DNA from 3 places in the Nocardiopsis sp. NPDC055824 genome. Region 1 is predicted to be linked to each of the others. Evidence: predicted binding sites of a transcription regulator. Region 1 holds the regulator's gene; each other region holds the start of a gene.
What was found. The regulator HrcA, encoded in region 1, represses chaperone genes, less so after heat shock. The targets are predictions, from matches to a motif close to TTGGCACTCTCNNNNNGAGAGTGCCAA.

Region 1 (9,912 bases):
GGTCGCCCCGACCTCCCCCGTCCAGGTGCGTGACGCCCTTGTTGGACAGGGTGATGACGTGGCCGGAGTTGGTGCCCGGCCGCAGATCGATGTTCTCGGTCCCGTCCAGGGTGTCGAAGGCGAAGGACGCGCCCAGCGCGGCGGCCGTCATGGGGACCGTCACCGTGCAGTGCAGGTCGTCGCCGCGCCGCTCGAAGGTCGGGTGGGGACGCTGGATGATCTCCAGGATGATGTCGCCGCGCGGGCCGCCGTTGGGGCCGACCTCACCCTCTCCGGCGAGCTGGATCCGGGTGCCGTCGTCGACGCCGGCCGGGATCTTGACGGTACGGGTGACCTTCTCGCGCACCCGGCCCTCCCCCGCGCAGTCGCCGCAGGGGTTGGTGATGACCGAGCCCTGGCCCGAGCACTGCGGGCAGGGGCGGGAGGTCATGACCTGGCCCAGGAAGGACCTCGTCACCTGGGAGACCTCGCCCTGGCCGTGGCACATCTCGCACGTGGTGCGGTGCGAACCGGCCGCGGTCCCCTCACCCTGGCACGTCTCGCACAGGATCGCGGTGGGGAAGGTGATCTCCTTGCTGACCCCGAACGCGGTCTCCACCAGGTCCAGTTCGACCCGGATCTTGATGCTGCGCCCGCGCCGGACCCGTTCCCGGGGGCCGCGCCCGCCGGGCTGGCCGCCGCCGAAGAAGGCGTTCATGATGTCGTCGAAGGCGAACCCGCCCCCGCCGCCGAAGCCTCCCGCGCCGCCACCGCCGGGAGCGTAGGGGTCCTGGCCCATGTCGAACATCCGGCGCTTGTTCTCGTCGGAGAGGACCTCGTAGGCCTGGGTCACCTCCTTGAAGCGCTCCTGGGTCGCGGGGTCGGGGTTGATGTCCGGATGGAGCTCGCGCGCGAGCCTCCGGTACGCCTTCTTGATCTCGTCCTTGGACGCGTCGCGACGCACCCCGAGAACCTGGTAATAGTCTCTGGCCACTGAGTTACTGTCCTGCCAAAATCTGTCCGACATACCGAGCCACGGCGCGTACCGCTCCCATTGTTCCCGGATAGTCCATCCGGGTGGGCCCCACGACACCGATCTTGGCGAGCGACTGGTTTCCCACACCGTAGTCGGCCGAGACGATGGAGGTGGACCGGAGACCCTCGTGGAAGTTCTCCGCGCCGATGCGCACCGTGAGCATTGACGGGTCCTTCGCCTCACCCAGCAAACGGATGAGGACCATGTTCTCTTCCAGCGCCTCCAGGACGTCCCGCAGGCTGGCGGCGAAGTCCACGGCGGCGAGGTTGGCCGTCCCCGCGAGGACGATCTTCTCCTCGTGCCGTTCGACGAGGCTCTCCAGCAGGACGGAGAGGACGGCCACCGCCATCTGGCGGTGTTCGGGCGGGACCTGCGCGGGCAGGTCCTCAACCGCGTCGGGCACCTCTCCGAGGTGGAGACCGGAGATGGCGCGGTTGAGCATGGAGCGCAGGTCGTTGACCGCGGTTCCGTTGACCTCGCCGAGGCCGTCGATGACGCGCTGCTCGACCCTGCCCGTGTCGGTGATCACGACCATCATGACCCGCTGGCCCCCCAGGGGGACCAGCTCGACGTGCTGGACCGAGGAACGGGTCAGCGACGGGTACTGCACGATCGCGACCTGGCGGGTGAGCTGCGCGAGGAGCCGCACGGTCCGCGCGACGATCTCGTCCAGGTCCACCGCTCCGGCGAGGAAGGACTCGATGGCGCGGCGCTCCGGCGCCGACAGGGGCTTGACGGAGGAGAGCCGGTCGACGAAGAGCCGGTACCCCTTGTCCGTGGGCACGCGTCCCGCGCTGGTGTGGGGCTGGGCGATGTACCCGTCCTCCTCCAGCGCGACCATGTCGTTGCGGATGGTCGCGGGAGAGACCCCGAGCCTGTGCCGGTCGGCCAGCGCCCTGGAGCCGACGGGCTCGTTCGTGTTGACGAAGTCCTCCACGACCGCTCGCAGGACAGCGAGCTTGCGCTCGTCCAGCAACTCGCCACCTCCTGGCACTCCGGGGTCCTCAGTGCTAATTCTATGCCCGGCCGCAAACCCGGACGGCTACCCCTCGGCGGTAACACCGGAGGAGGCGCCGGATCTTCCCTCCGGAGCGGCGACGTGCGCCACGGCGCGGATGAACCGACACCCTCCCCCAGTAGACTGCACGACCGTGGCTACCAAGGGAACCGGCCGCTACGGCCGCGACGTGCTCGCAGGCGACTGGCGGCTGCCCCGCAAGGGGGCCGTGCGCGAGGTCGCCCTGAGTCGGGACCTGGTCGTGGAGGACGCCGACGAGGCCTTCTGCGGAGCGGTCGTGACGTGGGACAGGTCCAGCGTGACCCTGGAGGACCGCGCGGGGCGCCGCAGGGTGTTCGACCTCGGCCCGGCCGCCTTCCTGCTCGACGGGAGACCCGTGACCCTGGTGCGCCCCGCGCCCGCGCCGCGGGGACCCCTGCGGAGCGCGTCCGGCTCGGTGGCGGTGCCCGGGGCCGCCGCGCGCACGGCGCGTGAGAGCAGGATCTACGTGGAGGGCGCGCACGACGCCGAGCTCGTGGAGAAGGTCTGGGGCCACGACCTCCGCGTCGAGGGGATCGCCGTCGAGTTCCTGGAGGGCGTCGACGACCTGCCCTCGATCGTGGCGGACTTCTCCCCCGGCCCGGGCCGCCGCCTGGGGGTCCTCGTCGACCACCTGGTCCCCGGGTCCAAGGAGAGCCGGATCGCCGAGCGGGTGCGCGGGGAGCACGTGCTGGTCGCCGGCCACCCCTACGTCGACGTCTGGCAGGCGGTGCGGCCGGGCGCCGTGGGGATCGGGGCCTGGCCGGAGGTTCCGCGCGGGCGCCCCTGGAAGGAGGGCGTCGTCGAGGCCCTCGGGTGGCGGCTGGAGACCGGTGAGGCGTGGCGCAGGATCCTCGGATCGGTCCGTACCTATGCTGATCTGGAGCCCTCGCTGCTCGGACGCGTGGAGGAGCTCATCGACTTCGTCACGGGGCCCCATCCGGACGAGCTCCGGGACCCGTCGTCGGGTCGGGGCGCCCACCCGTGACCGGGCCGTTTTCGCGCCGGTACGGCCCCAGGACCTAGGATTCTGCCCAGGGCGCGGTCCGGACACCCGGTGTCCGGCGCCGCGGTCGCCCGCCTCCGGCCCCGCGCGGTCGTCGGTACGAGCGAAAGTACAAGAACCGCCACTCATGAGCGGAGCCAAGGAAGAGCATGAGCGAGACCCCGACGAACCCCCCGTCCCCGGAGGACCCCGACCAGGACCGGCAGCCCGGGCAGCCGGACGGCGGGCAGCAGGAGTACGGCCCCCGGGGTGAGGGCCGACCGCAGCAGCCCGGGTACGGGCAGCCGTCGGGCGGCCTGTCCCCGTACGCCCCGCAGCCCGACCAGGCACAGCCCCCTTACGGACAGCCCTCGGGGGCCCAGCCCGCGTACGGACAGCAGCCCCACCCCGGCCACGGACAGCCCTCCGGCGACCAGCCCCCCTACGCCCCCCGGCCCGACCAGGCACAGCCCCCTTACGGACAGCCCGGCTACGGACAACCGCCCCAGCAGCCCTACGGCGAGCCCCAGGCACAGCCCGGTTTCGCCCCTCCCGGCGGAGAGCAGCAGGCCCACGGGCACCAGCCCCCGCAGCCCTACGGCGGGCCCGCGTACGGACAGCAGCCCCACCCCGGCCACGGACAGCCCTCCGGCGGCCAGTCCCCCTACGCCCCGCAGCCCGACCAGGGCCACCAGGACTACGGTCAGCAGGCACAGCAGCCCTACGGGCACCCCCACCAGGCACAGCCCCAGCAGCCCTACGGCCGACCGGCCGGCGGCCCGCAGGGGTACGCCCCCCAGCCCGACCACGCGCAGCACCCGCAGGCCTACGGACATCCCCAGCAGCCGCAGTACCCCGGGGCGCAGGCAGCCTACGGCCAGCCGCAGCCGCCCGCCCAGGGGGGTGACAACAGCACGCTGGTGGCCATGCTCGCCCACCTCTCGGGCTTCGTGATCGCCTGCTTCGGCTGGATCCCGCCCCTCGCGGTCTACCTCGCCAAGCGCAACCAGTCGCCGTTCGTCCGGCACCACGCCTCGGAGGCGGCGAACTTCCAGATCACGCTGCTGATCCCGTACGTCTTCGCCTGGGTCGTCTTCATCGGTCTGGGTATCTTCTTCCCAGGACTGTCCTGGATCGGATCCCTCCTCATCGCGGTCGTCTGGATCGTGTCGATCGTGTTCGGGGTCATGGGCGCCAACGGTGCCAACAAGGGGACCTGGTACCGCTACCCGGTCAGCATCCGCCTGCTGAAGTGAGGCCGTCCCGAAGCACGGTCCGAGCGAGTCCACCCGAAGGAACCACCATGTCGTACCCGAACAACCAGCCAGAGGACCCCTACGGCCAGGGGGACCCGACCGGCCGCGACGACGGCTCCGGGGGCCGGTCGGGCGGCTATCCGCCCCCCGGCGGTTCCGGCGGATACCCGCCGCCCCCTCAGGACCCCTCGGGGTACCCGGGCGGCGGCCACCCCGGACAGCCCGGCGGATATCCGCCGCCCGGCTACCCCGGACACCAGGACCCGGGCGGCTACCAGGGGCCGCCCGGCTATCCCGGGCAGCCCGGGTACCAGGAGCAGACCGGCGGCTACCAGCAGGGCGGCTATCCGCCCCCCGGCTACCCGCCCCACGGGGGCTACGGCCAGTCGTCGGCGACGACCGGCCAGCCCAACTCCGAGGAGCGCACGATGGCGCTCCTGACCCACCTCAGCGGGATCGTGCTGGGCTTCCTCGTCCCGCTGATCATGTATTTGGTGAAGAAGGACGAGTCGCCCTTCCTCCGCCACCAGTCGGCGCAGGCGCTGAACTTCCAGATCCTGCTGACCATCGGCTACGTCATCTCGATCCCGCTGTCGTTCATCCTCATCGGCGGGCTCCTGAGCCTGGTCCTGTGGGTGCTGGCCGTGGTGTTCGGCATCCTGGCGGGCACCGCGGCCAACCGCGGCGAGTGGTACCGCTACCCGGTCAACGTCGACTGGGTCAAGTAGCGGCGCGGCGCACGCCGCGGGAACGCCTGAGGGGGCCGGGCAACCTGCCCGGCCCCCTCGGCGTGCGCCCGGGCCCTCAGGTGAGGTCGCGCACCACGGCGTCCGCGAGCAGGCGTCCACGGCGGGTCAGGACGGCGCGGCCCGCGCCGTGGGCGCCGGCCTCCAGCAGGCCCTCGGCGACGGCGCGCTCGGCCGCGGCGCGCCCGTGCGGCTCCAGCAGGTCCAGCGGGCACCCCTGCTCCACGCGCAGTTCGAGCAGGATCCGCTCGAAGCGCCGCTCCTCCCGTGTGAGCACCTCGCGGGCCTGGCCCGGGCTGTCGCCCGAGTTCAGGCGGGCGGCGTAGGCGGCGGGGTGCTTGACGTTCCACCAGCGGGTGCCGCCGACGTGGCTGTGCGCGCCGGGCCCCACGCCCCACCAGTGACCGCCGGTCCAGTAGAGGAGGTTGTGGGCGCTGCGCCCCTCGGGCGTGCGCGCCCAGTTGGACACCTCGTAGGCCGTGAACCCTGCCCCGGCGAGGACGTCGTCGGCCATCAGGTAGCGGTCGGCCATCGTGTCGTCGTCGGGCTCGGTGAGCTCGCCCCTGCGCACCCGGGCGGCGAGCCGGGTGCCCTCCTCGACGATCAGCGAGTAGGCGGAGACGTGGTCGGGGCCGGCGGAGACCGCGGCGTCGAGGGAGGCCCGCCAGTCGTCGTCCGTCTCGCCCGGCGTGCCGTAGATCAGGTCGAGGTTGACGTGGTCGAACCCGGCCTCGCGGGCCCATCCCACGCACTGCTCGGGGCGTCCGGGGGTGTGGCCGCGCTCCAGGACCTTCAGCACGTGCGGGCGGGCGCTCTGCATGCCGAAGGAGATCCGGGTGAACCCGGCCTCGCGCAGCCGGACAAGGTACTCGGGCGTGACGGTCTCGGGGTTGGCCTCGGTGGTGACCTCGGCCCCGGGGGTGAACCCGAACCGGTCGCGGACCGCGGCGACGATCCGGCCCAGGTCCTCGGCGGACAGCAGGGTCGGCGTGCCGCCGCCGACGAACACGGTGCTGACCGGGGGCCTCGCGCCGGACAGGACCCGGTCGGCCAGCGCGACCTCGGCGACGGCCTGGTCGGCGTACGTGGCGCGCGAGGTCGTGGCGGTCCCGTCCCGGGAGACGAGCTCCTCTGCGGTGTAGGTGTTGAAGTCGCAGTAGCCGCAGCGTGTGACGCAGAAGGGCACGTGGACGTAGAACCCGAGCGGCTGCCCGCCGAGTTCGGCGAGGGAGGCTTCGGGCAGTTCCCCGGTACGCGGTACGGGGTCGCCGTCGAGGGCAACGGAAGGCATGCCTCCAGTGTCACCGACACTGCGGCGTGCCCCGGCCGGACCGTCGCCGGGACGCGCCCCGGCCGGGGTGCGGTGCACGGAGAGATGGGACACAGGGACCGGCGCCGGGGCCTCCTCCGGCCCGGCCGGGTCAGGGGTTGGCGTGGGCGGGGGCCGGGGAGGCGGCCCGCTGCGGGAGGGGGCCGCGGGGAGGGTCCACCCGCCCGGACGCGCTCCGCCGGTCGGGGGCGATGGCGGTGGAGCCGCGCACGACCAGCTCCGGGTCGAACATGAACTCCGTGTGGGAGACGGGGTGCCCGGCGATCTCGTCGCACAGGGCGCGCGCCGCGGCCAGCGCCATCGCGTTGACCGGCTGGCGGACGGTCGTCAGCGGGGGGTCGGTGAAGGCGATGAGCTGGGAGTCGTCGTACCCGACGACGGAGAAGTCCTGGGGGACGCGCAGGCCCCGCTGGCGGGCGGCCCGGATGGCGCCGAGCGCCATCATGTCGGATCCGCAGACCATGGCGGTGACGCCGCGCTCGATCAGGCGCACGGCGGCCGCGTGGCCGCCCTCGACGCCGAACAGGGACAGCTCCACGAGGTCGTTCCCGTCGAGGCCGTGCCTGGCGAGGGCCTGGTGGTAGCCCTCCAGCTTGCGGCGGACCGGGACGTAGCGCTCGGGGCCGCTGGTGAAGCCGATGCGGGTGTGGCCCAGGGCCACGAGGTGGTCGACCGCGAGCCTTCCGGCCTCCCGGTCGTCCGCGGAGACGAACGCCGAGGGGATGGCCTCGGCGAACCCGTTGACCAGGACGATCGGAAGTCTTCGTGAGACCAGGGCGTGGTACCGCTCGTGCGGTGCGGTGGTGTCGGCGTGCTTGCCGGAGACGAAGAGGATGCCGGAGACGTTGCGCTCCAGGAGCAGCTCCACGTACTCGTCCTCGGTTATTCCGCCCGGGGTCTGGGTGCACAGCACCGGCGTGTACCCGCGCTGGGCCAGAGCTCCCTCGGCCGCCTGGGCGAACATCGGGAAGACCGGGTTCTCCAGTTCGGGGATGACCATGCCGACCAGCCCGGCCGAGCGCTGCCGCAGCCGGGCGGGACGCTCGTAGCCGAGGACGTCGAGGGCGGTCAGGACGGCCTTGCGGGTTTCGGTGCCGACCCCCGGCTTGTCATTGAGCACCCGCGAGACGGTGGCCTCGCTGACGCCTGCGTGCCGTGCGATGTCGGCAAGTCGTGGACCCATGGGCGTAACTCTAGTCGAGATCGCCGTCACATGGCCGAAAGTTCGGGGTAATCTTGCGCAAGAACTTGCAGTCGCCACAGGGAAGGACCCTCGAAGATGGAGCCTCAGTCTCGCTGGTGGCGTGAAGCGGCCATCTACCAGATCTACGTGCGCAGCTTCGCCGACTCCAACGGTGACGGGGAGGGCGACCTCACCGGTATCCGGGAGCGCCTCCCCCACCTGGCGGAGCTCGGCGTGGACGCGATCTGGCTGACCCCGTTCTACGTCTCCCCCCTCGCCGACGGCGGCTACGACGTCGCCGACTACCGCGACGTCGACCCCCGCTTCGGCACGCTGGAGGACTTCGACGCCCTCCTCGGCGCAGCCCACGACCTGGGCATCCGCCTGATCATCGACGTGGTGCCCAACCACTCCTCCTCCGCCCACGCGTGGTTCCGCGAGGCCGTCGCCGCCGAGCCGGGGGACCCGGCACGGTCCCGGTACGTCTTCCGGGACGGCAAGGGCCCCGACGGGGAGCAGCCCCCGAACAACTGGAAGTCGATCTTCGGCGGCCCCGCCTGGACGCGCCTCAAGCGCCCCGACGGCACCCCCGAGCAGTGGTACCTGCACCTGTTCGACCCGGAGCAGCCCGACTTCGACTGGACCCACCAGGAGGTGCACGACGAGTTCGACGACGTGCTCCGCTTCTGGCTCGACCGGGGTGTGGACGGGTTCCGCATCGACGTCGCGCACGGCATGGTCAAGGACCCGGGCCTGCCCGACATCGCCGAGGGCGCCAAGGCCGACCTGCTCGACGGCAGCACCACGCTGCCGTACTTCGACCAGGACGGCGTGCACGACATCTACCGGCGCTGGTCGGCGATCGCCGCCTCCTACCCGGGCGAGCGCGCGCTGGTGGCCGAGGCCTGGGTCGAGGACGCGAACCGGGTGGCCCGGTACCTGCGCCCGGACGAGCTGCACCAGGCGTTCAACTTCGAGTACCTGACCGCCCCCTGGGACCCGTCCCGCCTGCGGGAGGTCATCGACGGTTCGCTGGCCGCCAACGGCGCGGTGGGCGCGACCACCACCTGGGTGCTGTCCAACCACGACGTGACCCGCCACGTGACGCGGTTCGGCGGCGGAGAGCAGGGGCTGCGCCGGGCGCGCGCCGCGACGCTGCTCATGCTGGCCCTGCCCGGCTCGGTCTACCTGTACCAGGGCGAGGAGCTGGGCCTGCCGGAGGTCACCGACCTGCCGGACGACTCGCTCCAGGACCCGACCTGGGAGCGTTCGGGCCGTACCGAGCGCGGCCGGGACGGCTGCCGGGTGCCGCTGCCCTGGGAGGACGGGAGCGCGCCGTTCGGGTTCGGCCCGGAGGGGAGCACCCCGTGGCTGCCCGTCCCCGAGGGCTGGGGCGCCCTGTCGCGCGCGTCCCAGCGGGGTGTGGAGGGCTCGACCCTGGAGCTGTACACCAGGGCGCTCGGGCTGCGCCGTGAGCTGGACGCCCTGGGCGACGGCGCGATGACCTGGCTGGACGCCCCCGAGGGCGTGCTGTACTTCGAGCGCGAGCCGGGCGTGCGCGTCGCGGTGAACCTCGGCGGGGAGACCGCGGAGATCGCGGCGTCCGGCGAGGTGCTCGTGTCCAGCGGTCCGGTGGCCGCACCGGCCGACGGCTCCCTGGCCCTGCCGGCCGAGACGGCGGTCTGGCTGCGCGGCTGACGCCGTGCGGGCGGCGCCGGGCACCGGCGCCGCCCTTCCCCGCCCGCGGCCCCAGCCGCGCCCCCGTGCCCCTCCCCCGCACGCGGGCGCCCCGCCGCCGGCCCCGCACCCGCCGACCGCGCCCCTCCTGAAGCGGCTTCCGCCCCGACGGAGCCCGCGGAGCGTTCCCCACGCCCCGGGGCCGCCGACCGCCCGCCGCCACGGCTCACGGCCGCATCGCACCCAATGGTGTGACTAAATGAGCGTTCATCACAGATATCATCATCAGGCGGTCACCGCGCGACTACCCCCGGCAGGCGATCACACGTCCGTTTCCGCGGTGTTTCCACATCTTTATGCAGCAGGTCTGCAAAGCCTTTCAAAGCTTGCAAGTTATTGCTAACGTCACATCACCACGCATGCCCGCGACGGACCCGGGGCCACCGGCGAACCGCATGCGCGACCTCCTCAGCACGGCCTCCCGGAAGGAACACACCATGAGATTCCGCAGCGCACCAGTGGTGACAGGCATCGCCGCGATCGCCCTGATGGCGACCGCGTGCGGTGGCGGCGGTGAGGGCGGGGGCGACGACGCGTCGGCCGAGGGCGCCCTCGTCATCTGGTCCGACCCCGAGCGCGCCGACGCCATCCAGGGGGCCGCCGCGGAGTTCGCCGAGGCCAACG
Region 2 (9,297 bases), on a different contig from region 1:
CCAGCCCGATCTCCACCTGCGCCAACGTTTCGATCCCCTCTGACGTGCGGCACCGGCTCGTCTACCGGCGTCTTTCCTGCCGCCGAGAGTCTATCCGCCCAAAAGTTGGACCGGGTTTGCCCCGCTCCGCCTGGACTCGCGCAGCGCGGCCGACCGGGTCGCCGCCCCACCGGCCGGGCAGGCCCCGGCGGTCGCACCCGTCCCCGTGGGCGACCGGGTCCCCGACGGTCACGGGTTCCTCGGACATCCGGGCGTCGGAGCCGCCGCGGGGCCGCCGGGGGCGGGGAGCGGAAGGGGGGAGAAGGGGAAGGGCCGCCCGGGAGGGGTCTCCCGGACGGCCCGCACCGCCGACGCGCCGGCGGACCGGCGCGCGGGACGGGTCAGCGCGCGTTGTAGTTGGGCGCCTCGACGGTCATCTTGATGTCGTGCGGGTGGCTCTCCCGCAGTCCGGCGCTGGTGATCCGCATCAGCTGGCCGCGCTCGCGGAGCTCGGGCACGGTACGGGTCCCCGCGTACCACATGGACTGGTGGAGGCCCCCGACCAGCTGGTGGGCGACCGCCTGGAGCGGGCCGCGGAAGGGCACCTGGCCCTCGATGCCCTCGGGGACCAGCTTGTCCTCGGAGGCGACGTCGGCCTGGGCGTAGCGGTCCTTGGAGAAGGAGCGGCCCCGCATGGCGCCGAGCGAGCCCATGCCCCGGTAGGCCTTGAACTGCTTGCCGTTGATGAAGATCAGCTCTCCCGGGCTCTCCTCGACACCCGCGAGCAGGCTGCCGAGCATGACCGTGCTGGCGCCCGCGGCGATGGCCTTGGCGATCTCGCCGGAGTACTGGAGCCCGCCGTCCGCGATGAGCGGGACGCCCGCCGGACCACAGGCCCTGGAGGCCTCCAGGATGGCGGTGAGCTGCGGCGCGCCGACGCCGGCGACGACGCGGGTGGTGCAGATGGAGCCCGGGCCCACGCCGACCTTGACGGCGTCGGCCCCGGCGTCGACGAGCAGCTGGGCGCCGGCCCGCGTGGCCACGTTGCCCGCGACGATGTCGGCGCGGGAGTTGGCCTTGAGCTTGGCGATCATGTCGGCGAGCCCGGCGGAGTGGCCGTGCGCGGTGTCCACGACGACGAAGTCGACCCCGGCCTCGACGAGCAGCTTGGCCCGCTCCTCGGCCTCGGGTCCGACGCCGACGGCGCCGCCGACGACCAGGCGCCCGTCGGCGTCCTTGGTGGCGTCGGGGAACTGCTCGCTCTTGATGAAGTCCTTGACGGTGATCAGGCCGCGCAGGCGGTTCTGCGCGTCGACCAGGGGCAGCTTCTCGACCTTGTGCCTGCGGAGCAGCTCGAAGGCCTGCTCGCGGCTCACGCCGACGGGGGCGGTGACCAGGTTCTCGGTGGTCATGACGTCGCGGACCAGCCGGGCGCGGTCGCTCTCGAAGCGCATGTCCCTGTTGGTGACGATGCCGACGAGGGAGCCGCCGGCGTCGGTGACGGGGACGCCGGAGATCCGGTAGTGGGCGCACAGGCGCTCGACCTCGGCGAGGTCGTCCTCCGGCTTGCAGGTGACGGGGTCGGTGACCATCCCGGCCTCGGAGCGCTTGACCAGGTCGATCTGGCTGGCCTGGTCCTCGGCGGAGAGGTTGCGGTGCAGGACGCCGGCGCCGCCCTGGCGCGCCATGGCCACGGCCATCCGGGCCTCGGTGACGGTGTCCATCGCCGCGGACAGCAGGGGGATGCTCAGGGTGATGTTGCGGGACAGGCGGGTGGTGGTGTCCACCTCGCCCGGCTGGAGGTCGGAGTAGGCCGGTACGAGGAGCACGTCGTCGTAGGTCAACCCCGGCGGCAGCAGTTTGTCCCCGTAGTCGCTGTACTCCTGGCCCATGACACAACCTCCGCTATCCCGGCACACCTGCGCGGTTCGCCCCCGCGTGTCGTCTCATCCTAGGTCGTCGCCCTGTGCGGCCCCGGTGGAATGAGGTGTTTGACCCGTCACCCCGACCCGAAAGTGAGCGGTATCACGGTTTGGGGGCCGTGCTCGGACGGACCTGCCCGCCCCTGCCTCCGGACAACACCGGTCGGCGCCCCGGGCTTCCCTCGGGAGGGTCGGAGGGGCCGTGCGCCACGGGACCGGAGCGTCCACGGGCGGCCGGTCGCCGGAGGGGCCGGGGGTCACGGGCGGCCACCCGGCGGAGGGCGGGGCCGGCGCGCGGTGCGACGCGCTCAGTGCCAGCCGGAACTGCGGCGTCCGGCCTGGCCGGGGTAGCGGCAGCGGCCGTGGACCCGCGGGCGGTCGGGGCACAAGCGGCGCCCGGGACGGGGGCGTCCGCCGTGTTCAGGGGAGGAGGCGGTTCGCCACGGCCACCTGCCGAAGCCGAGCGATAGCTCGGTGCTGGGCGACCCGTACCGCGCCCGCCGACATTCCCAGTACATGTCCCGTCTCATCCGCTGTCAGTCCTGCGATCACCCTCATGACCAGGAGCTTGCGCTGCTGTTCCGGCAGCTCGTCCAGGAGCTCCCTGGCGCGCTGGGCCTCGATCACCCGCACCGCCGACTCCTCCGGTCCCGGGTCGTCGTCCGGCTGCTCGGGCACCGCGTCGGTGGGCACCGTCTCCACCCTGCCCGCGACGCGCAGGGTGTCGGCGACCTTGTGGGCGGCGATGCCGAACACGAAGGCCGCGAAGGGGCGGCCCCGGTCCTGGTAGCGCGGTACGGCCGAGAGCAGCGCGATGCAGACTTCCTGCGCCACGTCGTCGGAGTAGTGGGCCAGGCCCGAGACCCGGGCGAGGCGTGCGTGGCAGTACCTGACCACCATGGGCCGGACCGCGCGCAACAGCGAGTCCATGGCCCCGTCGTCCCCCCGGACGGCGAGCGAGCCCAGATGGTTCAACCCTGTGTCGCGGGCGGCGGAGTCCGCCTGCCCGTGTGTCCCTGGCCGCTGCGCGGTAGCGCCCCCCCGGGCGCCTGCATCCGTCACGTTAGGAATGATGCCCCCACTGCGGGACCCAACCGCTCCAATCGCCAACTACGGAATGGTCACGTTTTGGGAAAAACGTCCGAAAACGCCACACACTCCAGAGGGAAAAGAGGGGCTCCCGTGGTAGTGCGCGGGGGCGGGACACCGACGTGTCCCGCCCCCGGGCCGGATTCACACCCGACCCGTCACCGGGTCCGGGGCGTGGGGTCAGTGACCGTGGCCGTGGCCGTGGTCGTCCGCCTCCTCCTCGGGCTTGTCCGCCACCAGGACCTCGGTGGTCAGGAGCATGCCCGCGATGGACGCGGCGTTCTGGACGGCGGAGCGGGAGACCTTGACCGGGTCGAGGATGCCCTGGGCGGTCAGGTCGCCGTAGGTGCCCTTGGCCGCGTTGTAACCGTGACCGACCTCCAGCTCGGAGATCCGGTGGGTCACGACGTAGCCCTCGGCGCCCGCGTTCTCCGCGATCCACCGGGCGGGCTCGACCAGGGCGCGGCGCACGATCGCCACACCGGTGGCCTCGTCGCCGGTCAGCCCGAGGTCGTCCAGGGCGGACGCCGCGTGCACCAGGGAGGCCCCGCCGCCGGCGACGATGCCCTCCTCGATGGCCGCGCGGGTCGCCGAGATGGCGTCCTCCAGGCGGTGCTTCTTCTCCTTGAGCTCCACCTCGGTGGCGGCGCCGACGCGCAGGACGGACACGCCGCCCGCGAGCTTGGCCAGGCGCTCCTGGAGCTTCTCGCGGTCCCAGTCGGAGTCGCTCGCCTCGATCTCCTTGCGGATCTGGCGCACGCGGTCGTCGATCTCGGACTGCTCGCCGGCACCGTCGACGATGGTCGTCGCGTCCTTCGTGATGACGGTGCGGCGGGCGCTGCCCAGCGCGTCGAGTTCGGCGTTCTCCAGGGTCAGGCCGACCTCCTCGGCGATGACCTGGCCGCCGGTGAGGACGGCGATGTCCTGGAGCATGGCCTTGCGGCGCTCGCCGAAGCCGGGCGCCTTGACGGCGGCGACGTTGAGCGTGCCCCGGATCTTGTTGAGCACCAGGGCGCCCAGCGCGTCGCCGTCGATGTCCTCGGCGATGATCAGGAGCGGCTTCTTGCTCTGGACGACCTTCTCCAGCAGGGGCAGCAGCTCGTTGAGGCTGCTGATCTTCCCCTGGTTGATGAGGATGAGGGCGTCCTCCAGCACCGCCTCCTGACGGTCGCCGTCGGTGACGAAGTAGGGCGAGACGTAGCCCTTGTCGAACTGGAGCCCCTCGGTGAAGTCGAGGTCCATCCCGAAGGTGGGGGCCTCCTCCACCGTGATGACGCCGTCCTTGCCGACCTTGTCGAACGCCTCGGCGATCAGGTCGCCGATCTGGGCGTCCTGGGCGGAGTTGGTCGCCACGTAGGCGATGTCCTCGCGCTCCTCGACGGGGCGGGCGCGCTCCAGGAGGATCTCGGAGACGCGGGCGGCCGCGGCGTCGATGCCCCTCTTGAGGGCGAGCGGGGAGGCGCCGGAGGTGACGCTGCGCAGACCCTCGCGGACCAGGGCCTGGGCCAGGACGGTCGCGGTGGTGGTGCCGTCACCGGCGGCGTCGTTGGTCTTGGTGGCGACCTCCTTGACCAGCTGGGCGCCCAGGTTCTCGTACGGGTCGTCCAGCTCGATCTCACGGGCGACGGTCACGCCGTCGTTCGTGATGGTGGGGGCGCCGAACTTCTTGTCGATGACGACGTTGCGGCCGCGCGGGCCGAGCGTCACCTTGACGGCGTTGGCGAGGCGGTCGACGCCCCGCTCGAGGGCGCGGCGGGCGTCGTCCTCGAACTCCAGGATCTTCGGCATGTGGGTGCTTCCTCTTGAGGCTCGTATAAAACGAGCATCCCGCCCCGCCCGGCGTTATGCCGACCGGTGCGGGATGCCTGGCTCCGAGCCCGGTGGACCGGGCCCCGTCGAGACCTACTTCTCGACGACCGCGAGCAGGTCGCGGGCGGAGAGGACCAGGTACTCCTGGCCGTCGTACTTGACCTCGGTGCCGCCGTACTTGCTGTAGAGGACGACGTCGCCGACCTTCACGTCCAGCGGGATGCGCTTGTCGCCCTCGTCGTCCCAACGGCCGGGGCCCACGGCGAGGATCTCGCCCTCCTGGGGCTTCTCCTTGGCGGTGTCCGGGATGACCAGACCGGAAGCGGTGGTCTGCTCGGCCTCCAGCGTCCTGACCACGACGCGGTCCTCGAGCGGCTTCAGCACGGTCTTGGTGGCGGTCGACACGGTGTGACCTCCCCCTTCAAAGTTTCGGTGTACTGGCTCCGGTCCGCGCTGGCACGCGGACCGACTGCGAAAAAGGGGCGACAGAGGCGGCCTGTCGTCGCGGGTGCCAGACCGGCGTCGTCGCGATTAGCACTCTACCCCTGAGAGTGCCAGAATGGAAATGCGACCGTGACCCCCGGTCGGGGACTTCCGTGAGGAGCCGGGCATCCTGCCCGCGCCGCGGCGGCCCCCACGACGCGCGGGGCGTCCGGGTCCGCCGACACAGACCGCCCTTCGACGTCCGAGGTGAACCCCATGCGCGTGCCCGCCTTCGAGGCGCTGCTCTCCGACGCGGGCCGGGAGGTGCTGGAGGGCGTCGATCCGGGGAGCGCGGTCCGGGACCAGCTCGGCACGGCGTCCCTGCTGCGGTCCGACCCGCGCGTGGCGGCCCTGGACCCTGATCTACCCGTCTCGGAGCTGGTCAACGCGCTCCTGACCCAGGTCTCCCTCCGCGAGCGCGGCCGGGCCAAGTTCGGCGACGCGGCGGGGCGGATGTTCTTCACCCCGAACGGCCTGGAGCAGTCCACCCGGCGCGTCGTGGCCGAGTACCGGGCGGGGCGGACCGCCGCGGTCGCGGGTGCGGTGCCGGCGGGCGGCTCCGCGGGCGACCTGTGCTGCGGGATCGGCGCGGACCTGCTGGCGCTGGCCGGGCGCGGCGTCCCCGTGGAGGGCGTGGACTCCGACCCGCTGACGGTGGCGGTCGCCCGCGCCAACATCGGGGCCCTCGGGCTGTCGGACCTGGCGCGGGTCCGCGAGGGCGAGGCCGGCGCGTCGGCGGTCGGCCGCTACCCGCTGCTGTTCTGCGACCCGGCCAGGCGCGGCGGGCGCGGCCGGGTGTTCGACCCGGCCGCCTACTCCCCCCCGTGGGACGTGGCGACGGGGCTGGCCGGGGCCGCGGAGGCCGCCTGCCTGAAGGCGGCTCCGGGCATCCCGCACGAGGCACTGCCCGAGGACGCCTCCGCCGAGTGGATCTCGGTGGACGGGGAGCTCAAGGAGACGGCCCTGTGGTTCGGCGCCCTGGCGGAGGGCGCGGGGGCCCGGCGGCGCGCCACGGTCCTGCACGAGCGCGAGGGCCTGCTGGCCCGGGAGGGGGCGGCCGCGCACCTGGACGCCGACCCCGGGGCGGGCCCGGCGCCCGTGGCCCCGGCCCGGCGCTACCTGTACGACCCGGACCCGGCCGTGGTGCGGTCGCACCTGGTGGCGGAGGCGGCGGCGCGGGTGGACGGCGCGCTGCTGGACGAGCGGATCGCCTACTTCACCGCGGACACGGCGGCCGTGTCGCCGCTGTGGCGGGTGCTGGAGGTGGTGGAGATGCTGCCGTTCTCCCTGAAGCGCCTGAGGTCTGCGGTGCGGGCGCTGGACGCCGGGACGGTAACGATCAAGAAACGCGGATCGGCCGTGGACACGGAGAAGCTGCGCCGTGATCTGCGGGCGTCGGGCCCCGAGTCGGTGACCGTGGTCCTCACCAGGATCGGCGACCGGCCCTTCTGCCTGCTGTGCCGCGAGGTCGGGACCCCCTCCCCGGGGTGACCCCCCGTCGGCGGCCCGTCGGCGCCCGGGCCCCCGGCACGCCCGGCGGCGGGGGCGCGGACCCCAGATCGTTACCTCTCTCACCCAGATCTTCCGCCGTCCCCTGGGGGCGAAGGGACCCAGGTCGTTAAACTGACGACCGCTGCAGTCCTTCCCTTCTCATGGATTCACCCGGAAGACTCGTGTGAGCGGCCCGCCCCGCGATGCGGTCGGATCTCGGGCCTTGCGCCGTATATATACGGACAGTCACACTCCAGTCACGATGGGGCGGTAACCATCGCGGGAGCGCCGCCCGCCCGGGGACCATCGAGAACCCGACCCGTCCGGAACCGTCCACTCCCCCGTACGGGTACGGGAGCGCCAGAACCAAAGGAGCACCTCGGTGGAACAGACCAATCACAACTTCCTCAACGGGGGAGGCCAGTCCGGTGTCTCCGACCGGATGCGTGACCTGCTCTCCCAGGCCGCCCAGGAGCACGTCTCCGAGCAGAAGTCGCAGGGCGCCGTCAGCGAGGAGATGCGCCAGCGCCTCGAGGGGATGGAGTGGCTGCTCCGCGAACTGCGCGAGCGCGAGCTCACCTCCCTCGCCGAGTCCGTCACCACGGTCAACGGGCGCATCGACGACTTCCTCGCCCGCCCGCCGGAATGGGCCGAGACCCTCGCCGAGCACATCGAGGTCGTCGGCCAGCAGGTCAAGCCGCTGTCGGACATGCCCTCCCTGCGGGCCGACACCCAGCGCATCGCCGGACACCTGGACACCGTGCTCACCCGCCTCCAGCGGATGGCCGAGACCGGCGACCGGACGGCCGACCAGGTCACCGAGCTCGGTGAGCGCCTGAACGGGCTGAGCGAGACCGTGGGCGCCCGCCTGGACTCCCTCGACACCGCCCTCGCCGCGCTCACCGCCAAGGCCGACGCCGTCGAGGCGTCGCTGTCCGCCCTCTCCGAGGTCTCCGGCGAGCGGCACGGGGCCGTCGTCACCGCTCTGGCCGAGAGCCGCACCGAGCTCTCCGACTCCCTCGCCGAGGGGCGCACCGAGCTGGCCGAGGCGCTGGCCGCCGGGCGGACCGAGATCACCGGCGCCGTCGAGGCCGGGCGCGAGAGCCTGGCGGGCGTCGTCGCCGAGAGCCGCGAGGCCCTCACCGCCGCGGGCGCCGCCCTGGGCGAGACCGTCACCGCCAAGGTCGAAGAGGCCTCCGGCGAGCTGCGGACCCTCGTGGAGGAGCGCGCCGGCGACCTCCGGGCCTCCGTCGAGGAGCGGGCCGCCGAGCTCCGCACCGAGGGCGGGGAGCGCACGGCCGAGCTGCGCACCGCCCTGGAGGAGCGCACCGCGCAGCAGCACGAGGCCCTGCTGGCCCGCCTCCAGGAGAACACCGGCGAGCTGGGCGAGCGCACCACCGCCCTGGCCGGGGAGCTCACCGCCCTGGCGGCCGCGTCCGGCGAGCGCCACGAGGCCCTCACCGGCAAGCACGAGGCCCTGGCCGCCAAGGTCGCGGAGAGCGTCGGCTACCTCAGCACGCAGGCCGAGGAGAACCACGCCGAGGCGACCGCCGCCGTCGCCGACGTCACGGGATCGCTCGCCAAGCTGCGGGAGAACCACGAGTCGTCGCTCACCGAGCTGCGCACCCACCTGCGCCAGCGCCTGGCCGAGCTCGGCGAGGAGATGGAGCTGGGCCGTACCGAGACCCGGGAGCACGCCGAGTCCACGTCGGAGCGGCTGCGCGAGGCCCTGGCCGAGCGCACCGACGCCCTGGGCGCCCGGATCTCCGAGGACTCCGAGCGGGTCACCGCGGGCTTCGCGGAGCTGCGCGAGTCCGTCCGGGAGTCCGGCGACAGGCTCTCCACGGAGTCCGAGGAGCGGCACCGGACGCTGGCCGAGGCACTCACCGAACAGGTCGAGGCCCACCGCGGCGCGCTGGACGAGCGCCTGGAGCGGCAGCGCGAGGCGCTGACCGGCAAGGTCGACAACCACCTCTCGCAGATCACCGGCAAGGTGGACCACGAGCTGGGCCGCCTCACCGACCGCTTCGACACCTTCGAGGGGCACTTCGAGGGAAGCTTCGAGTCCGTCGAGGGCAAGATCGACCGCATCGACGGCCGGATGGACGGTGTCAACGGCCGCCTGGACGGCGTGGACGGCCGGATCAACGGCGTCGAGGGCCAGTTCGAGGGCGTCAGCGGGCACTTCGAGGGCGTGGACGGCCGCATGGAGGCCATCGACGACCGGCTGGAGGCGCTCAACCAGCGGCTCAACCAGCTTCCGCAGACCATGGAGGTCAGCGAGCTGCACCGCCGCCTGACCGACCTGGTGGACCGTCCGCAGCTGGACCACTCCGGCAAGCTGGACGAGATCGACGAGCACGTCACCTCGGCGGTGGCCCCGGTGCTGCGCGAGCTCAAGCAGCGTCCGGACCGCCACGAGCTGGAGGAGACCGTCACCGAGGCGGTCGAGAACTCGCACGACGACATCACCAAGCGGTTCTCCTCCCTGGAGGAGACGGTGCTCGCCCTGGCCGAGGCGCTG
Region 3 (9,912 bases), on a different contig from region 1:
GGTCCGCCCACCGATCCGCGAACTCCCGGACCGCCGCACCCGGGGGAGGCCGGACGCGCGGGCCGCCCCTCAGGCGGGATCGGGGAGGCGCACCACGTCGACGGCTCCGCCCGCGGCCAGCTCCGTGGTCTCCTCCGGCACGACGATCAGCGCGTTGGCCCCGGCGAGCGCGGAGAGCTGGTGGGAGTCCTGGCGCAGGGCCGGGGACACCGTGGGGGCGGCCTCGCGCCCGTGCGGCGACTCCTCCAGGACGCCGCGCAGGTAGGAGCGGCGGCCCTTCGGCGAGGTCACAGGGGCGGTGAGGACCGCGCGCGCGGTCGGCAGCCCCCGGGGGTCGAGCCCGCGCAGGCGGCGCAGCGCGGGGAGGACGAAGATCTGGAACGACACGAAGGCGCTCACGGGGTTGCCCGGGAGGGTGACGATCGGGGTCCGGTCCGGGCCGATCGCCCCGAAGCCCTGGGGCTTGCCCGGCTGCATCGCCACCTGTGTGAACTCCACGGTGCCCTCCCGCGTGAGCACCTCCTTGACGACGTCGTACGCGCCCATGCTCACACCGCCGGTCGTGATCACGATGTCGGCCCGCACCAGCAGGCCCTCCAGCGTGTCCAGCACCGTCCGGGGGTCGTCCCCGACGAAACCGTGGCGGTGGACCTCGCACCCGGCGTCGCGGGCGGCCGCCGCGATCATGAAGCTGTTGGACTCCCAGATCTGGCCGGGCCCGAGCGGGCGCCCCGGCTCGACCAGCTCCTCACCGGTGGAGAGCACGACGACGCGCGGCCGGGGGTACACGGACACCGAGCGGCGGCCGACGGCCGCCAGCACGCCCATCTCCCCCGCGCCGATGCGCCCGCCCGGCCGGAGCACGACCGCGCCCTCGACCACGTCGCCCCCGGCCGGGCGCACCGCGTTGCCGACGCGGACCGGGCGGTCGACGGCCACCGTGGCCACGCCGCCGTCGGTCCACTCGACCGGCACGACCGCGTCCGCCCCGGAGGGCATCGGAGCACCGGTCATGATGCGCGCGCACAGGCCCGGGCGGACCGCCGCGGGGGAGGGGTCGCCGGCGGGGATGTCGCCGACCACCGGCAGGCGGACCGGGGAGTCGGCCGTGGCCGGCTCCAGGTCGGCGGCGCACACGGCGTACCCGTCCATGGCCGAGTTGTCGAAGCCCGGCAGCGACACCGGCGAGGTGACGGTCTCGGCGAGCACCGAGCCGTGTGCCCGGAGCAGGTCCAGCTCGGTGGGCTGCGGGTCGGCGATCAGTGCCAGGACGTCGGCGACGTGCTGTTCGACGCTCTTCACGGGGGTTCCTCCGTTGTCGCGGTTCCTGGGGCGGAGCGTCTCCCCTCCCTCAGGAGTTGATGCGCATCCCATTGTCACCACGTCCGGCCCCGTGTGCGCGGCCTCCCGGCGCCGCCGGGCCGTGCCGGGCCCGCGGGCGGGCGCCCCCGGTGCGGGTCAGGGGCGTCCGGCGTCCTGGCGCTCGACGAAGTCGCGCAGCCACGGCAGGAGCTCGTCCGCGAGGTCGGGCCGGCGGCAGGCGAAGTCCACCACCGTGCGGATGTAGTCGGCCTTGTTCCCCGTGTCGTAGCGGCGGCCGCGGAACAGGACGCCGTGCACGGTCCCGCCGTCCTCGGGCTTGCGCCGGGCGAGCTCGCGCAGGGCGTCGGTGAGCTGGATCTCCCCCCCGCGGCCGGGCGGGGTCTCGTGCAGGACGGGGAAGACCGCCGGATCGCAGACGTAGCGGCCGATGATCGCCCAGCGGCTCGGGGCGTGCTCCGGCGCGGGCTTCTCGACCAGGTCGGTGACGGCGACGACGTCCTCCTCGTCGGTGGGCTCGATGCCCGCGCACCCGTACAGGGAGACCTGCTCGGGCTCCACCTCCATGAGGGCGACGACGCTGCCCCCGCGCCTCTCCCGCACCTCGATCATGCGGCGCAGCAGGTCGGCCGACTCGATGAGGTCGTCACCGAGCAGCACGGCGAACGGGTTGTCGCCCACGTGCGCCTCCGCGCACAGGACCGCGTGGCCGAGTCCCCTGGGCTCCCCCTGGCGGACGTAGTGGACCTGGGCGAGGTCGCTGGACTCGCGCACCGAGCGCAGCCGGGCGTCGTCGCCCTTGGCCTCCAGTGCCTCCTCCAGCTCGTAGGCCCTGTCGAAGTGGTCCTCGATGGAGCGCTTGCTGCGTCCCGTGATCATCAGGACGTCCTTGAGGTCGGCGGCGACCGCCTCCTCCACGACGTACTGGATCGCGGGCTTGTCCACGATCGGCAGCATCTCCTTGGGCGTGGCCTTGGTCGCGGGGAGGAACCGCGTGCCCAGGCCGGCCGCGGGCACGACCGCCTTGGTGACGGGCGCGGACGCGGAGGGTCGCTTCTGCTCGGTGGCGTCGTTCATGTCGGCACTTTAGGACAGTCCCCGGCCGTCTCGGCGCCCCGACGCCCGGCCGGGCGCCAAGAAGTCCCCGCTCTTTCGGGCGGCGGAGCGCAAACCGCCACCGGGCGTTCACCGCCCGGGGCAGGCTCCGCCGGACGCGCCCGGACCGCCCCGGCGGGAGCGGCCCCCTCGCCGCCCGGTCCGTCCCGCTGCCACACTGGCCCCATGAGCGGGAGCAGCGGTGACGGCGGTCCGTCGGAGAAGGCCCGGCTGCGCGGGGACGTCCTCGCCCGGCGGCGGGCCCGGGGCGCGGAGGAGCGCGCGCGGGTCGGGTCGGCGGTCCGGGACGCCCTGATGGGCGTCCCGTGGCTCGCCATGGGCGGGACGGTCGCGTGCTACTACTCCGTCGGCGGGGAGCCCGGCACCCGCAAGCTGGTGACGGCCCTGTGGAAGCGCGGCACGTACGTGCTGCTGCCCGTGTTCCTGCCCGGCGGCGACCTGGACTGGGCGGCCTTCGACGGGCCCGAGGGCCTGGCCCCGGCCGGGCACGGCCTGGTGGAGCCCACCGGGCACCGCTACGGCCCCGGGGCGCTCGCCCGGGCGGACGCCGTGGTCTGCCCCGCCCTCGCCGTGGACCGGAACGGGAACCGGCTCGGCCGGGGCGCCGGCTGCTACGACCGCGCACTCGCGCACAAGGGCCCGCACACCCCGGCGATCGCCCTGGTGCACGACGACGAGCTCGTGGACTCCCTGCCCGCCGAGCCGCACGACCGGCCGGTGGACGCCGTCCTCACACCCGGCGGCGGCCTGCGCGTGTTCGCGGGCGGGGTGTGGCCCGGGGGAGACGACACCGTGTGACGCGGGTCCCCGGCGCGGACGGCGGCCCGCGGACGCGCGGGCCGGGTGGCGGTCCCGCCGAAGGACGGCCCGAGCACGGACGGCGGCCCGCGGACGGGGTGCGGACCGCCCGCCGGGGGCGCCCTCGCGGGGAGGAGCGGTCCGGGAGGGCCCCGGGCAGCCGGCCGGGGCGTCCTTCCCGGCCCGTGGCGGCGGGGATTATCCCGCCCGGGCCGGGCGTTGTCCCTGGCGGTCGCGCCCCGGCGACGCCACCGTTCCGGCACCTGGGCCGCTGCCGCGCGCTCGGCGCGAGGTGCTGTCGCGGCTCCGGTCGGCGAGCGCGTACTATTTAGCAGTCAACGGGCGAGAGTGCCAGCAAGGAGGACCCGGAACAGTGCCTACGTACCAGTACGCGTGCACCGAGTGCGACGCCCAGATGGAGGTCGTGCAGAGCTTCAGCGACGACGCGCTGACCGTCTGCCCCGAGTGCGAGGGACGCCTGCGCAAGGTGTACTCCGCCGTGGGAATCGTCTTCAAGGGCTCCGGCTTCTACCGCACCGACAGCGGCAAGACCTCCAACAGCTCCGTCCTGACCGGGTCCAACGCCGGTTCCGGCGACGGCAAGGACTCCGGCTCCTCCGAGTCCGGCGGCACCGCCTCCTCCGGCACGGACGCCAAGAGCTCCTCCGGCGACTCGGGCTCCAAGGCGGGCACCGGCGCCGGCACGAGCACCAGCACCAGCACGACCAGCAGCACCGCCGCCGCGGCAGGTTAGCCGCAGGGCCGTTGACCGACGCAGCGCCGCCGAACACTCGGCGGCGCTCGGCACGTCCGGCCTGTGGACAACGGCCGCACGGCCCCGCCGCGGCCTAGCGTTGGAACATGACCAGCGCACCACCCCCCTACCGGCACCGCCGGGCGCTCACCCGCCTGCTGGACCGGCACCGGCGCGTCGTCGCCGCCCTCCTCGCGGCCGCCGCGCTCCTCAGCGCCGTTCTGGCGGTGCGCCCGCCCCCGGAGCCGGCCGGCCTCGTCCTCGTCGCCGCCAGGGACCTCGACGCCACGTCACCGCTCGCCGCGGGCGACCTCGCCCCGCGCCCCCTGCCCTCCGACGCGGTGCCGGACGGCGCGCTCCCGGCCGACACGGAGGCGGCGGGCCTCTCCCTCACGTCCCCGGTGCGCCGGGGCGAGGTGATCACCGACGCCCGCCTCTCCGACCCTCCCGCGGGCCCGTACGGGCCCGGCCTGGTGGCCGTCCCCGTACGGGTCTCCGACCCCGGTGCGGTCGGGCTCCTCTCCCCCGGCAGCCGGGTGGACGTCCTCGCCGCGGGGAGCCCCGACGAGTTCGCCCCGGTGCGCGCGGGGCCCGCCGTGGAGGTGGTCAGCGACCGTCCCGTCCTCGCCCTTCCGGCCGAGTCCGACCGGGGCGGCGGGGGAGGTGCGCTGATCCTCATCGCCGCGACGCCCGCGGAGGCCCGGAGCCTGGCGGGGCACGCCACGGCGTCACGCCTGTCCATCACCATTCGCGGTTGACCGATGACGTGTGGTGGTGAAAGCTGGCGGGCGCCGGTGAGCGCCCCTCGGACGCCCCGGCTCTCCCACACACATCGAGTACGTAGGGCTGTTCCATGGAAGGCTTCAAGAAGTTCCTGCTCCAGGGAAACCTGGTGCAGCTGGCGGTCGCGGTCGTGATCGGCACGGTCTTCGCCAACCTCATCACCGCGTTCACCGAGGGGTTCATCACCCCGCTGATCGGGATCTTCGGCGGCATCCCCACCTTCGGGGACCTCTACTTCGAGATCAACGGCAGCCGGTTCATGTACGGCTCGTTCATCGACGCCCTGATCTCGTTCCTGATCACCGCCGCGGTCCTGTACTTCCTGATCGTCCTGCCGCTCGGCAAGCTCATGGAGAGGTTCGTCAAGGCCGAGGAGGCCACCACCCGGGCCTGCCCCTACTGCTGCGTCGACATCGACAAGAAGGCGTCCCGGTGCTCCCACTGCACGAGCGAGGTCGTGCCGGAGACCGTCTGACCGTTCCGGGGCCGGGCCACGGTCCCTCCTCCCTGCCGCGCGGGAGGCCGTGAACGGCCCGGACACAGGTCGGGGGCGGCCCGTGCGGGCCGCCCCCGGGGGTCACCTGCTGTACTCCCAGTGCCAGGGCTCGAAGGGACTGGACTTCGCCCAGGCGGGATGGTGCCAGCCGAAGTCGGCCCCGTTGGCCTCCATCCAGTTCCAGCGCTCGGACCTGAAGTTCTGGATCCCGCAGCCCAGGTCGATCGCCTGCCCCAGGCCGTGGTTGCTCGTGCCGGGGACTGCGGCGAAGCCGGGCGGCTCCTGCGCGTAGACGCGGTGCTGGTTGGGCAGGTCGCGGTAGGCGCTGGTGATGCAGATGTTTTCGCCGAACTCCGTCACGTACCTCATGTTGAGTTCGAGGAAGTCGACCGCGGCGTCGGCGCGCAGCTGCTTGTCGTCGTACAGGTCGCACAGGGCGTCGGACGGCAGCAGGCCGTTGGGCGAGCCGTTCGCCCTCGACGCCGCCGAGGGGTCGCAGTCCGCGGCGGCCATGTAGGCGTCCGGGTCGATGCCCCGGTCCTCCAGCTCCTGGACGAGCTCGTTCATGCTCGTCTCGGACTGCTCGCGCAGCTCCTCGACCTCCGCCGCGAGCTCCACCTGTTCCAGCTGGGTGGTGGTCTGGAGCTCCTGCGCCTGGCTCGCCAGCTCGACCTGCTCCTCGCGGAGGTCGGTGGCGTCCTGGATGAGCGCCTGGTTGTTCTCGGAGATCTTCGCCGCGTAGGACTGCGTCTGGAGGTCGTCGTCGAGCGTGCCCGACGTCAGCATGGTGAGCAGGCCGCCGTCGGGCTGCTGGTACAGGGTGCTGGCGAGGGTGGCCAGGGGCTCGCGCATCTCACCGAGTTCGAGCTCGGTCTGCTGGAGCTCGTGGAGCGTGGAGACCAGCTCCTCCTGGGCGGACTCCAACTCCTCCTGGCGCTCGACGTGGCGCTCGGTGGCCTCCTCCAGCTCCTGCGAGGACGCCTCCGCCCGCTCGCGGAACTCGTCCAGGTCGGCCGCGGCCGGCGCCAGCGCGGCAGGGTGGACGGGGACGACGAGCAGAGCGGTGACCAGCACGAGCGTCAGCGCCTGGACGCAACGGACACGCTGGAACGCCGCGAACGCGGTGAGCGCCCCGCCGCCATCCGGCACGCGGGACCTGCGCCGCGCCGGATCAGAAGTGAACGGCACGAATGATCCTCCGGCTGCTTTTCCTCGAACACCTACCCGTGACCGCAAGGAACGTACTACATGTCCACATGCGGACACACGGAACCGTTGCGCCGGAGGAAGCGGACGCGGTGCGGGCTCGCGCCCGTCCCGCCGCCGTCTTCCCCGGCCGTCGGTGAAGTACCTGGTCATCACTGTGCGGGCCTCACTCCGACCCGCCCTTCAGGGCGATCGGCGCACATATCCGGCCATGACGCACCACGCGTCATGAACAACGTCACAACGCGCCAGGACAACCAATCGTAGGTCAGCGTACTCCGCCATGCACGCAGAGTCCCCCAGTCACACCCCGGGAACACGGTCCGACACCCCATTCACCTCTATCCTGGGTTAGGCTTGGCCCTGCGGCGGGGCAACGCATACCTCCGCCGAACCCATGGCTCCATAGCTCAGGGGATAGAGCACCGCTCTCCTAAAGCGGGTGTCGCAGGTTCGAATCCTGCTGGGGCCGCACGTGTGGATCGGGGTCCCTCCTTCGGGAGGGACCCCGATCCGCTTCCAGGGCCTGCTCCGGATCCCGGTCCACCCGGTCCGCGGATCCCTGTCGGCCCTCGCGCAACGGCGGCTTCCTCCCGCCCCGTCCGGCAGACACGGCGGCGACGCGGGGGTGCGAGAATCGTCGCCGCTCCCCAGCCCCCTAAGGACGACCGACATGGACCCCTCCCCGCCGAGGACCGCGGCCCGGTGGCGTGCGTTCCTGAACGAACACAGTTCCGAGTTCCTGGACTCCGCCTACCTGCGCACGGCGGAGGCCGAGGACAGGGCCGAGTGGATGGTGAGCCCCGCCCAGCGCGAGAACCGCTGGCTCGGGTACGAGCCGGCCGCCGAGGAGGCCGTCCTCGCCGCGGAGGAGCGCCTGGGCGTATCGCTGCCGCCGTCCTACCGGAACTTCCTCCTGGTCAGCAACGGCTGGAGCACCCTGGCCTACACCTTCGACCTGCTCCCGGTGGAGAGGATCGGCTGGTTCCCCGAGGAGGACCCCCAGCTCTACTCCTGGTGGTCGGAACCGCACATGGGCCACTTCGCCGACCGGCTCCGCGTACTGGAGCGCTGCCTGCTGATCTCCGACGACGACGGGGGCAGCGGCGGCATGTGGCTGCTGCACGCCGACAGCGCCGACGGTGACGGCGAGTGGACGGCCTACACGTGGTGGCCCGGCGACGGCGGGGACCCCGAACCGTACGGGGACTTCGCGGCGCTCGTGGCGGAGGCGCACCGGATCGCCGTCGGCTCCTGACCGGGGCCCGGCCTCGGGCCGCGATGCCCGCCCGTGTGTGGGCCGACGGCCGGAGGATCGACGGAAAGCGCTCTCCCCGCCGCCGGGGGCGTCTTCCCCGCGTGGACGCCTCCGCGCGGCGGCGGTGCGGCGAAAGGCCCGTCCGGCCGCCCCGGAGGGCGCCGGACGGGCGGTGGGGGCCGGACCGGCGTGCGTGCACGGGTCCGCGGCCTCAGGGGCCGGTGCGCGCGTCCGTCGGAGAGCCGGGATCCGGCGGTGCGGCGCGCCCGGGGCCCCCTCCTATCGCGTCACCGGGGTGCCGCCGAAGGTGACGACGAGGGTGCCGTCGTCGTCGAAGGACCAGTCCAGGTCCCCGTCGTAGGACGAGCACCGGGGGCCGTCGGAGCCGGACCAGAACTGGTTCGAGCCGTCGGAGTCGCCGATGATCCGGTCGTTGGAGCCGCTGTCGCACGAGGTGTTGCCGCGGAACACCGAGGAGCCGCCGTCGAAGTTGAAGTTGCGCTCCTCGCTGCCGATGGAGATGTTGTCCGACACCGTCATCGAGCCGACGTTGCGGTTGTACGTGAACCCGTGCTTGCCGTTGTCGTAGGCGATGTTGCCCCGGATGACGTGGTCCACCCCGATGTCCTCGCCCCCGAGCTTGAAGCCGTTGCGGTCGCCGTCGCCCGCCTGGGAGCCGTCGCTGAGGGTGCCGTTCCCGTAGGCGAGGGAGTCCTCGACGGTCACGGCGCCGATGGGGCCGGTGTCGGACTTGGTGTAGAGGTCCCAGCCGTCGTCGATGTTGTTGTGGGCCACGGTGTCCCGGAAGACGTTCCCGGGACCCGAGGTGAGCTTGGCCGCGAAGCCGTCGGCGTCCTCGCCGTCGGAGTCGACGTTGTCGTGGGACACCGTGCTCACGACCAGGTTGTTCGCGGGCCACTCGCTCTCGGGGGTGTCGGAGGTCCGGCGGGAGATCTGGAGCCCCGTGTCGCGGTTGGAGCGCGTCACCGTGCGCTCGACGACGTTGTCGCTCCCGCTGATGAAGATGCCGTTGTCGCCGGCGTTCTGGACGACGATCCCGCGGATGTGCCAGTGGGAGCCCTCCAGGGCGAGCCCCCGGTTGGCCGGGTCCTCGCTCTGGGCGGAGAAGTCCAGGACGGGGCTCTCACCGGGGGCGGCGAAGAGCTCGGTGGGGGCGCCGGAGGAGCCGCCGGAGCCCTCCGGGAGGGTGACCGTGTCGGGGAGGTCGTAGACGCCGCCCTGCAGGTAGACCGTCCCGCCCGCGCTGATGCGGTCGATCGCGGAGGTCAGGGTGGTCGGGTCCGACTCCGTGCCGCCCGCGCCGTCGTCGCCGTCCGGCGACGCGTACAGCACGGTGTCCGCCAGGGGGGTCGGCTCGGCCTGCGCCGCGCCGGCGGAGGTGACGCCGAGCGCCGCCGCCAGCAGGCCGGCGCACGCGATGAGGGGTCTGGTTCGCATTCTTCTTCTCCGACTTCGTCCGAGGGTCCGAGGGGGGTGGAACCGTCCCGCCGCGGCGTCCGGACCGTCCCCGGGGTGCCGGGGCCCGCGTCCGCCGCGCGGGTCGCGCCTGCCCCGGCCGCCGCCGTGGCGCCGGTCGAGGTCTTCCCTTCTATTGGAAAGCGCTTTCAGCACAGAAGGTAGAACGCCGCCCACGGGGTGTCAACGGTCTGGCCGTCATGCGGATTTCATGTTATGGAAACATGCCCGCCATGCCGCGGCCCCCGGCTCGGCCCCTCCGCCGGCGCCCGTCCCGGCGGAGGGCGGCCTCCCCCGGCAGAAGGTCGCGCGCCGGCCCCCGTGTCGGCATGACAATTCGCCCCCGCCGATCGATGATGGACCGGTCGGAGCAGACGTCACAGCAGGTCGGGGGGTATTCGGATGACAGACGGGGACCACGCCCCCGACGAGGGGCCGGACGGGGACGAGGAGACCGGCCCGCCCTCCCGGCAGCGGGGCGGATCCGCCTCGGCCATCGCCAACGCGCTCCACCGCACACCGCACCCCGGTCCGCAGCACTGGGGCGGCCCCAGGCCCCGGAAGGCGGATCCGGACCCCTTCTTCACGACCAGGCTGGGGCCGCCGCCCAAGCGCCGCCGCGGCTGACCCGCCCACCCGGCGCCGCGCACGGACTCGGGACGGGACGGGACGGGAACGGCGGCGGCGCCGCGGCCGATCCGCCGG

Region 2: groES (co-chaperone GroES) is a predicted target of HrcA. The motif match lies at 5,331-5,357, and genes of this name have one in related genera.
Region 3: ACWGL3_RS09915 (FmdB family zinc ribbon protein) is a predicted target of HrcA. The motif match lies at 3,563-3,589, and genes of this name have one in related genera.

Annotation. Positions count from the first base shown of each region.
Region 1 covers NZ_JBSHDN010000037.1:978-10,889, forward strand. Annotated here, with positions in the region: gene dnaJ (molecular chaperone DnaJ) at 1-973, opposite strand, end outside; gene hrcA (heat-inducible transcriptional repressor HrcA) at 978-1,991, opposite strand; gene ACWGL3_RS10745 (DUF3097 domain-containing protein) at 2,167-3,039, shown strand; gene ACWGL3_RS10750 (DUF4870 domain-containing protein) at 3,963-4,292, shown strand; gene ACWGL3_RS10755 (DUF4870 domain-containing protein) at 4,340-5,020, shown strand; gene hemW (radical SAM family heme chaperone HemW) at 5,097-6,329, opposite strand; gene ACWGL3_RS10765 (LacI family DNA-binding transcriptional regulator) at 6,460-7,551, opposite strand; gene ACWGL3_RS10770 (glycoside hydrolase family 13 protein) at 7,648-9,249, shown strand; gene ACWGL3_RS10775 (sugar ABC transporter substrate-binding protein) at 9,726-9,912, shown strand, end outside.
Region 2 covers NZ_JBSHDN010000212.1:140-9,436, reverse strand. Annotated here, with positions in the region: gene ACWGL3_RS27575 (GuaB3 family IMP dehydrogenase-related protein) at 1-16, opposite strand, end outside; gene guaB (IMP dehydrogenase) at 381-1,871, opposite strand; gene ACWGL3_RS27565 (sigma-70 family RNA polymerase sigma factor) at 2,322-2,963, opposite strand; gene groL (chaperonin GroEL) at 3,171-4,778, opposite strand; gene groES (co-chaperone GroES) at 4,893-5,204, opposite strand; gene ACWGL3_RS27550 (class I SAM-dependent methyltransferase) at 5,499-6,773, shown strand; gene ACWGL3_RS27545 (hypothetical protein) at 7,156-9,297, shown strand, end outside.
Region 3 covers NZ_JBSHDN010000032.1:10,641-20,552, forward strand. Annotated here, with positions in the region: gene glp (molybdotransferase-like divisome protein Glp) at 70-1,302, opposite strand; gene galU (UTP--glucose-1-phosphate uridylyltransferase GalU) at 1,459-2,397, opposite strand; gene ACWGL3_RS09910 (5-formyltetrahydrofolate cyclo-ligase) at 2,602-3,234, shown strand; gene ACWGL3_RS09915 (FmdB family zinc ribbon protein) at 3,608-3,988, shown strand; gene ACWGL3_RS09920 (SAF domain-containing protein) at 4,096-4,746, shown strand; gene ACWGL3_RS09925 (MscL family protein) at 4,842-5,246, shown strand; gene ACWGL3_RS09930 (D-alanyl-D-alanine carboxypeptidase family protein) at 5,349-6,455, opposite strand; tRNA gene ACWGL3_RS09935 (tRNA-Arg) at 6,873-6,945, shown strand; gene ACWGL3_RS09940 (SMI1/KNR4 family protein) at 7,147-7,731, shown strand; gene ACWGL3_RS09945 (right-handed parallel beta-helix repeat-containing protein) at 8,011-9,189, opposite strand; gene ACWGL3_RS09950 (calcium-binding protein) at 9,610-9,834, shown strand.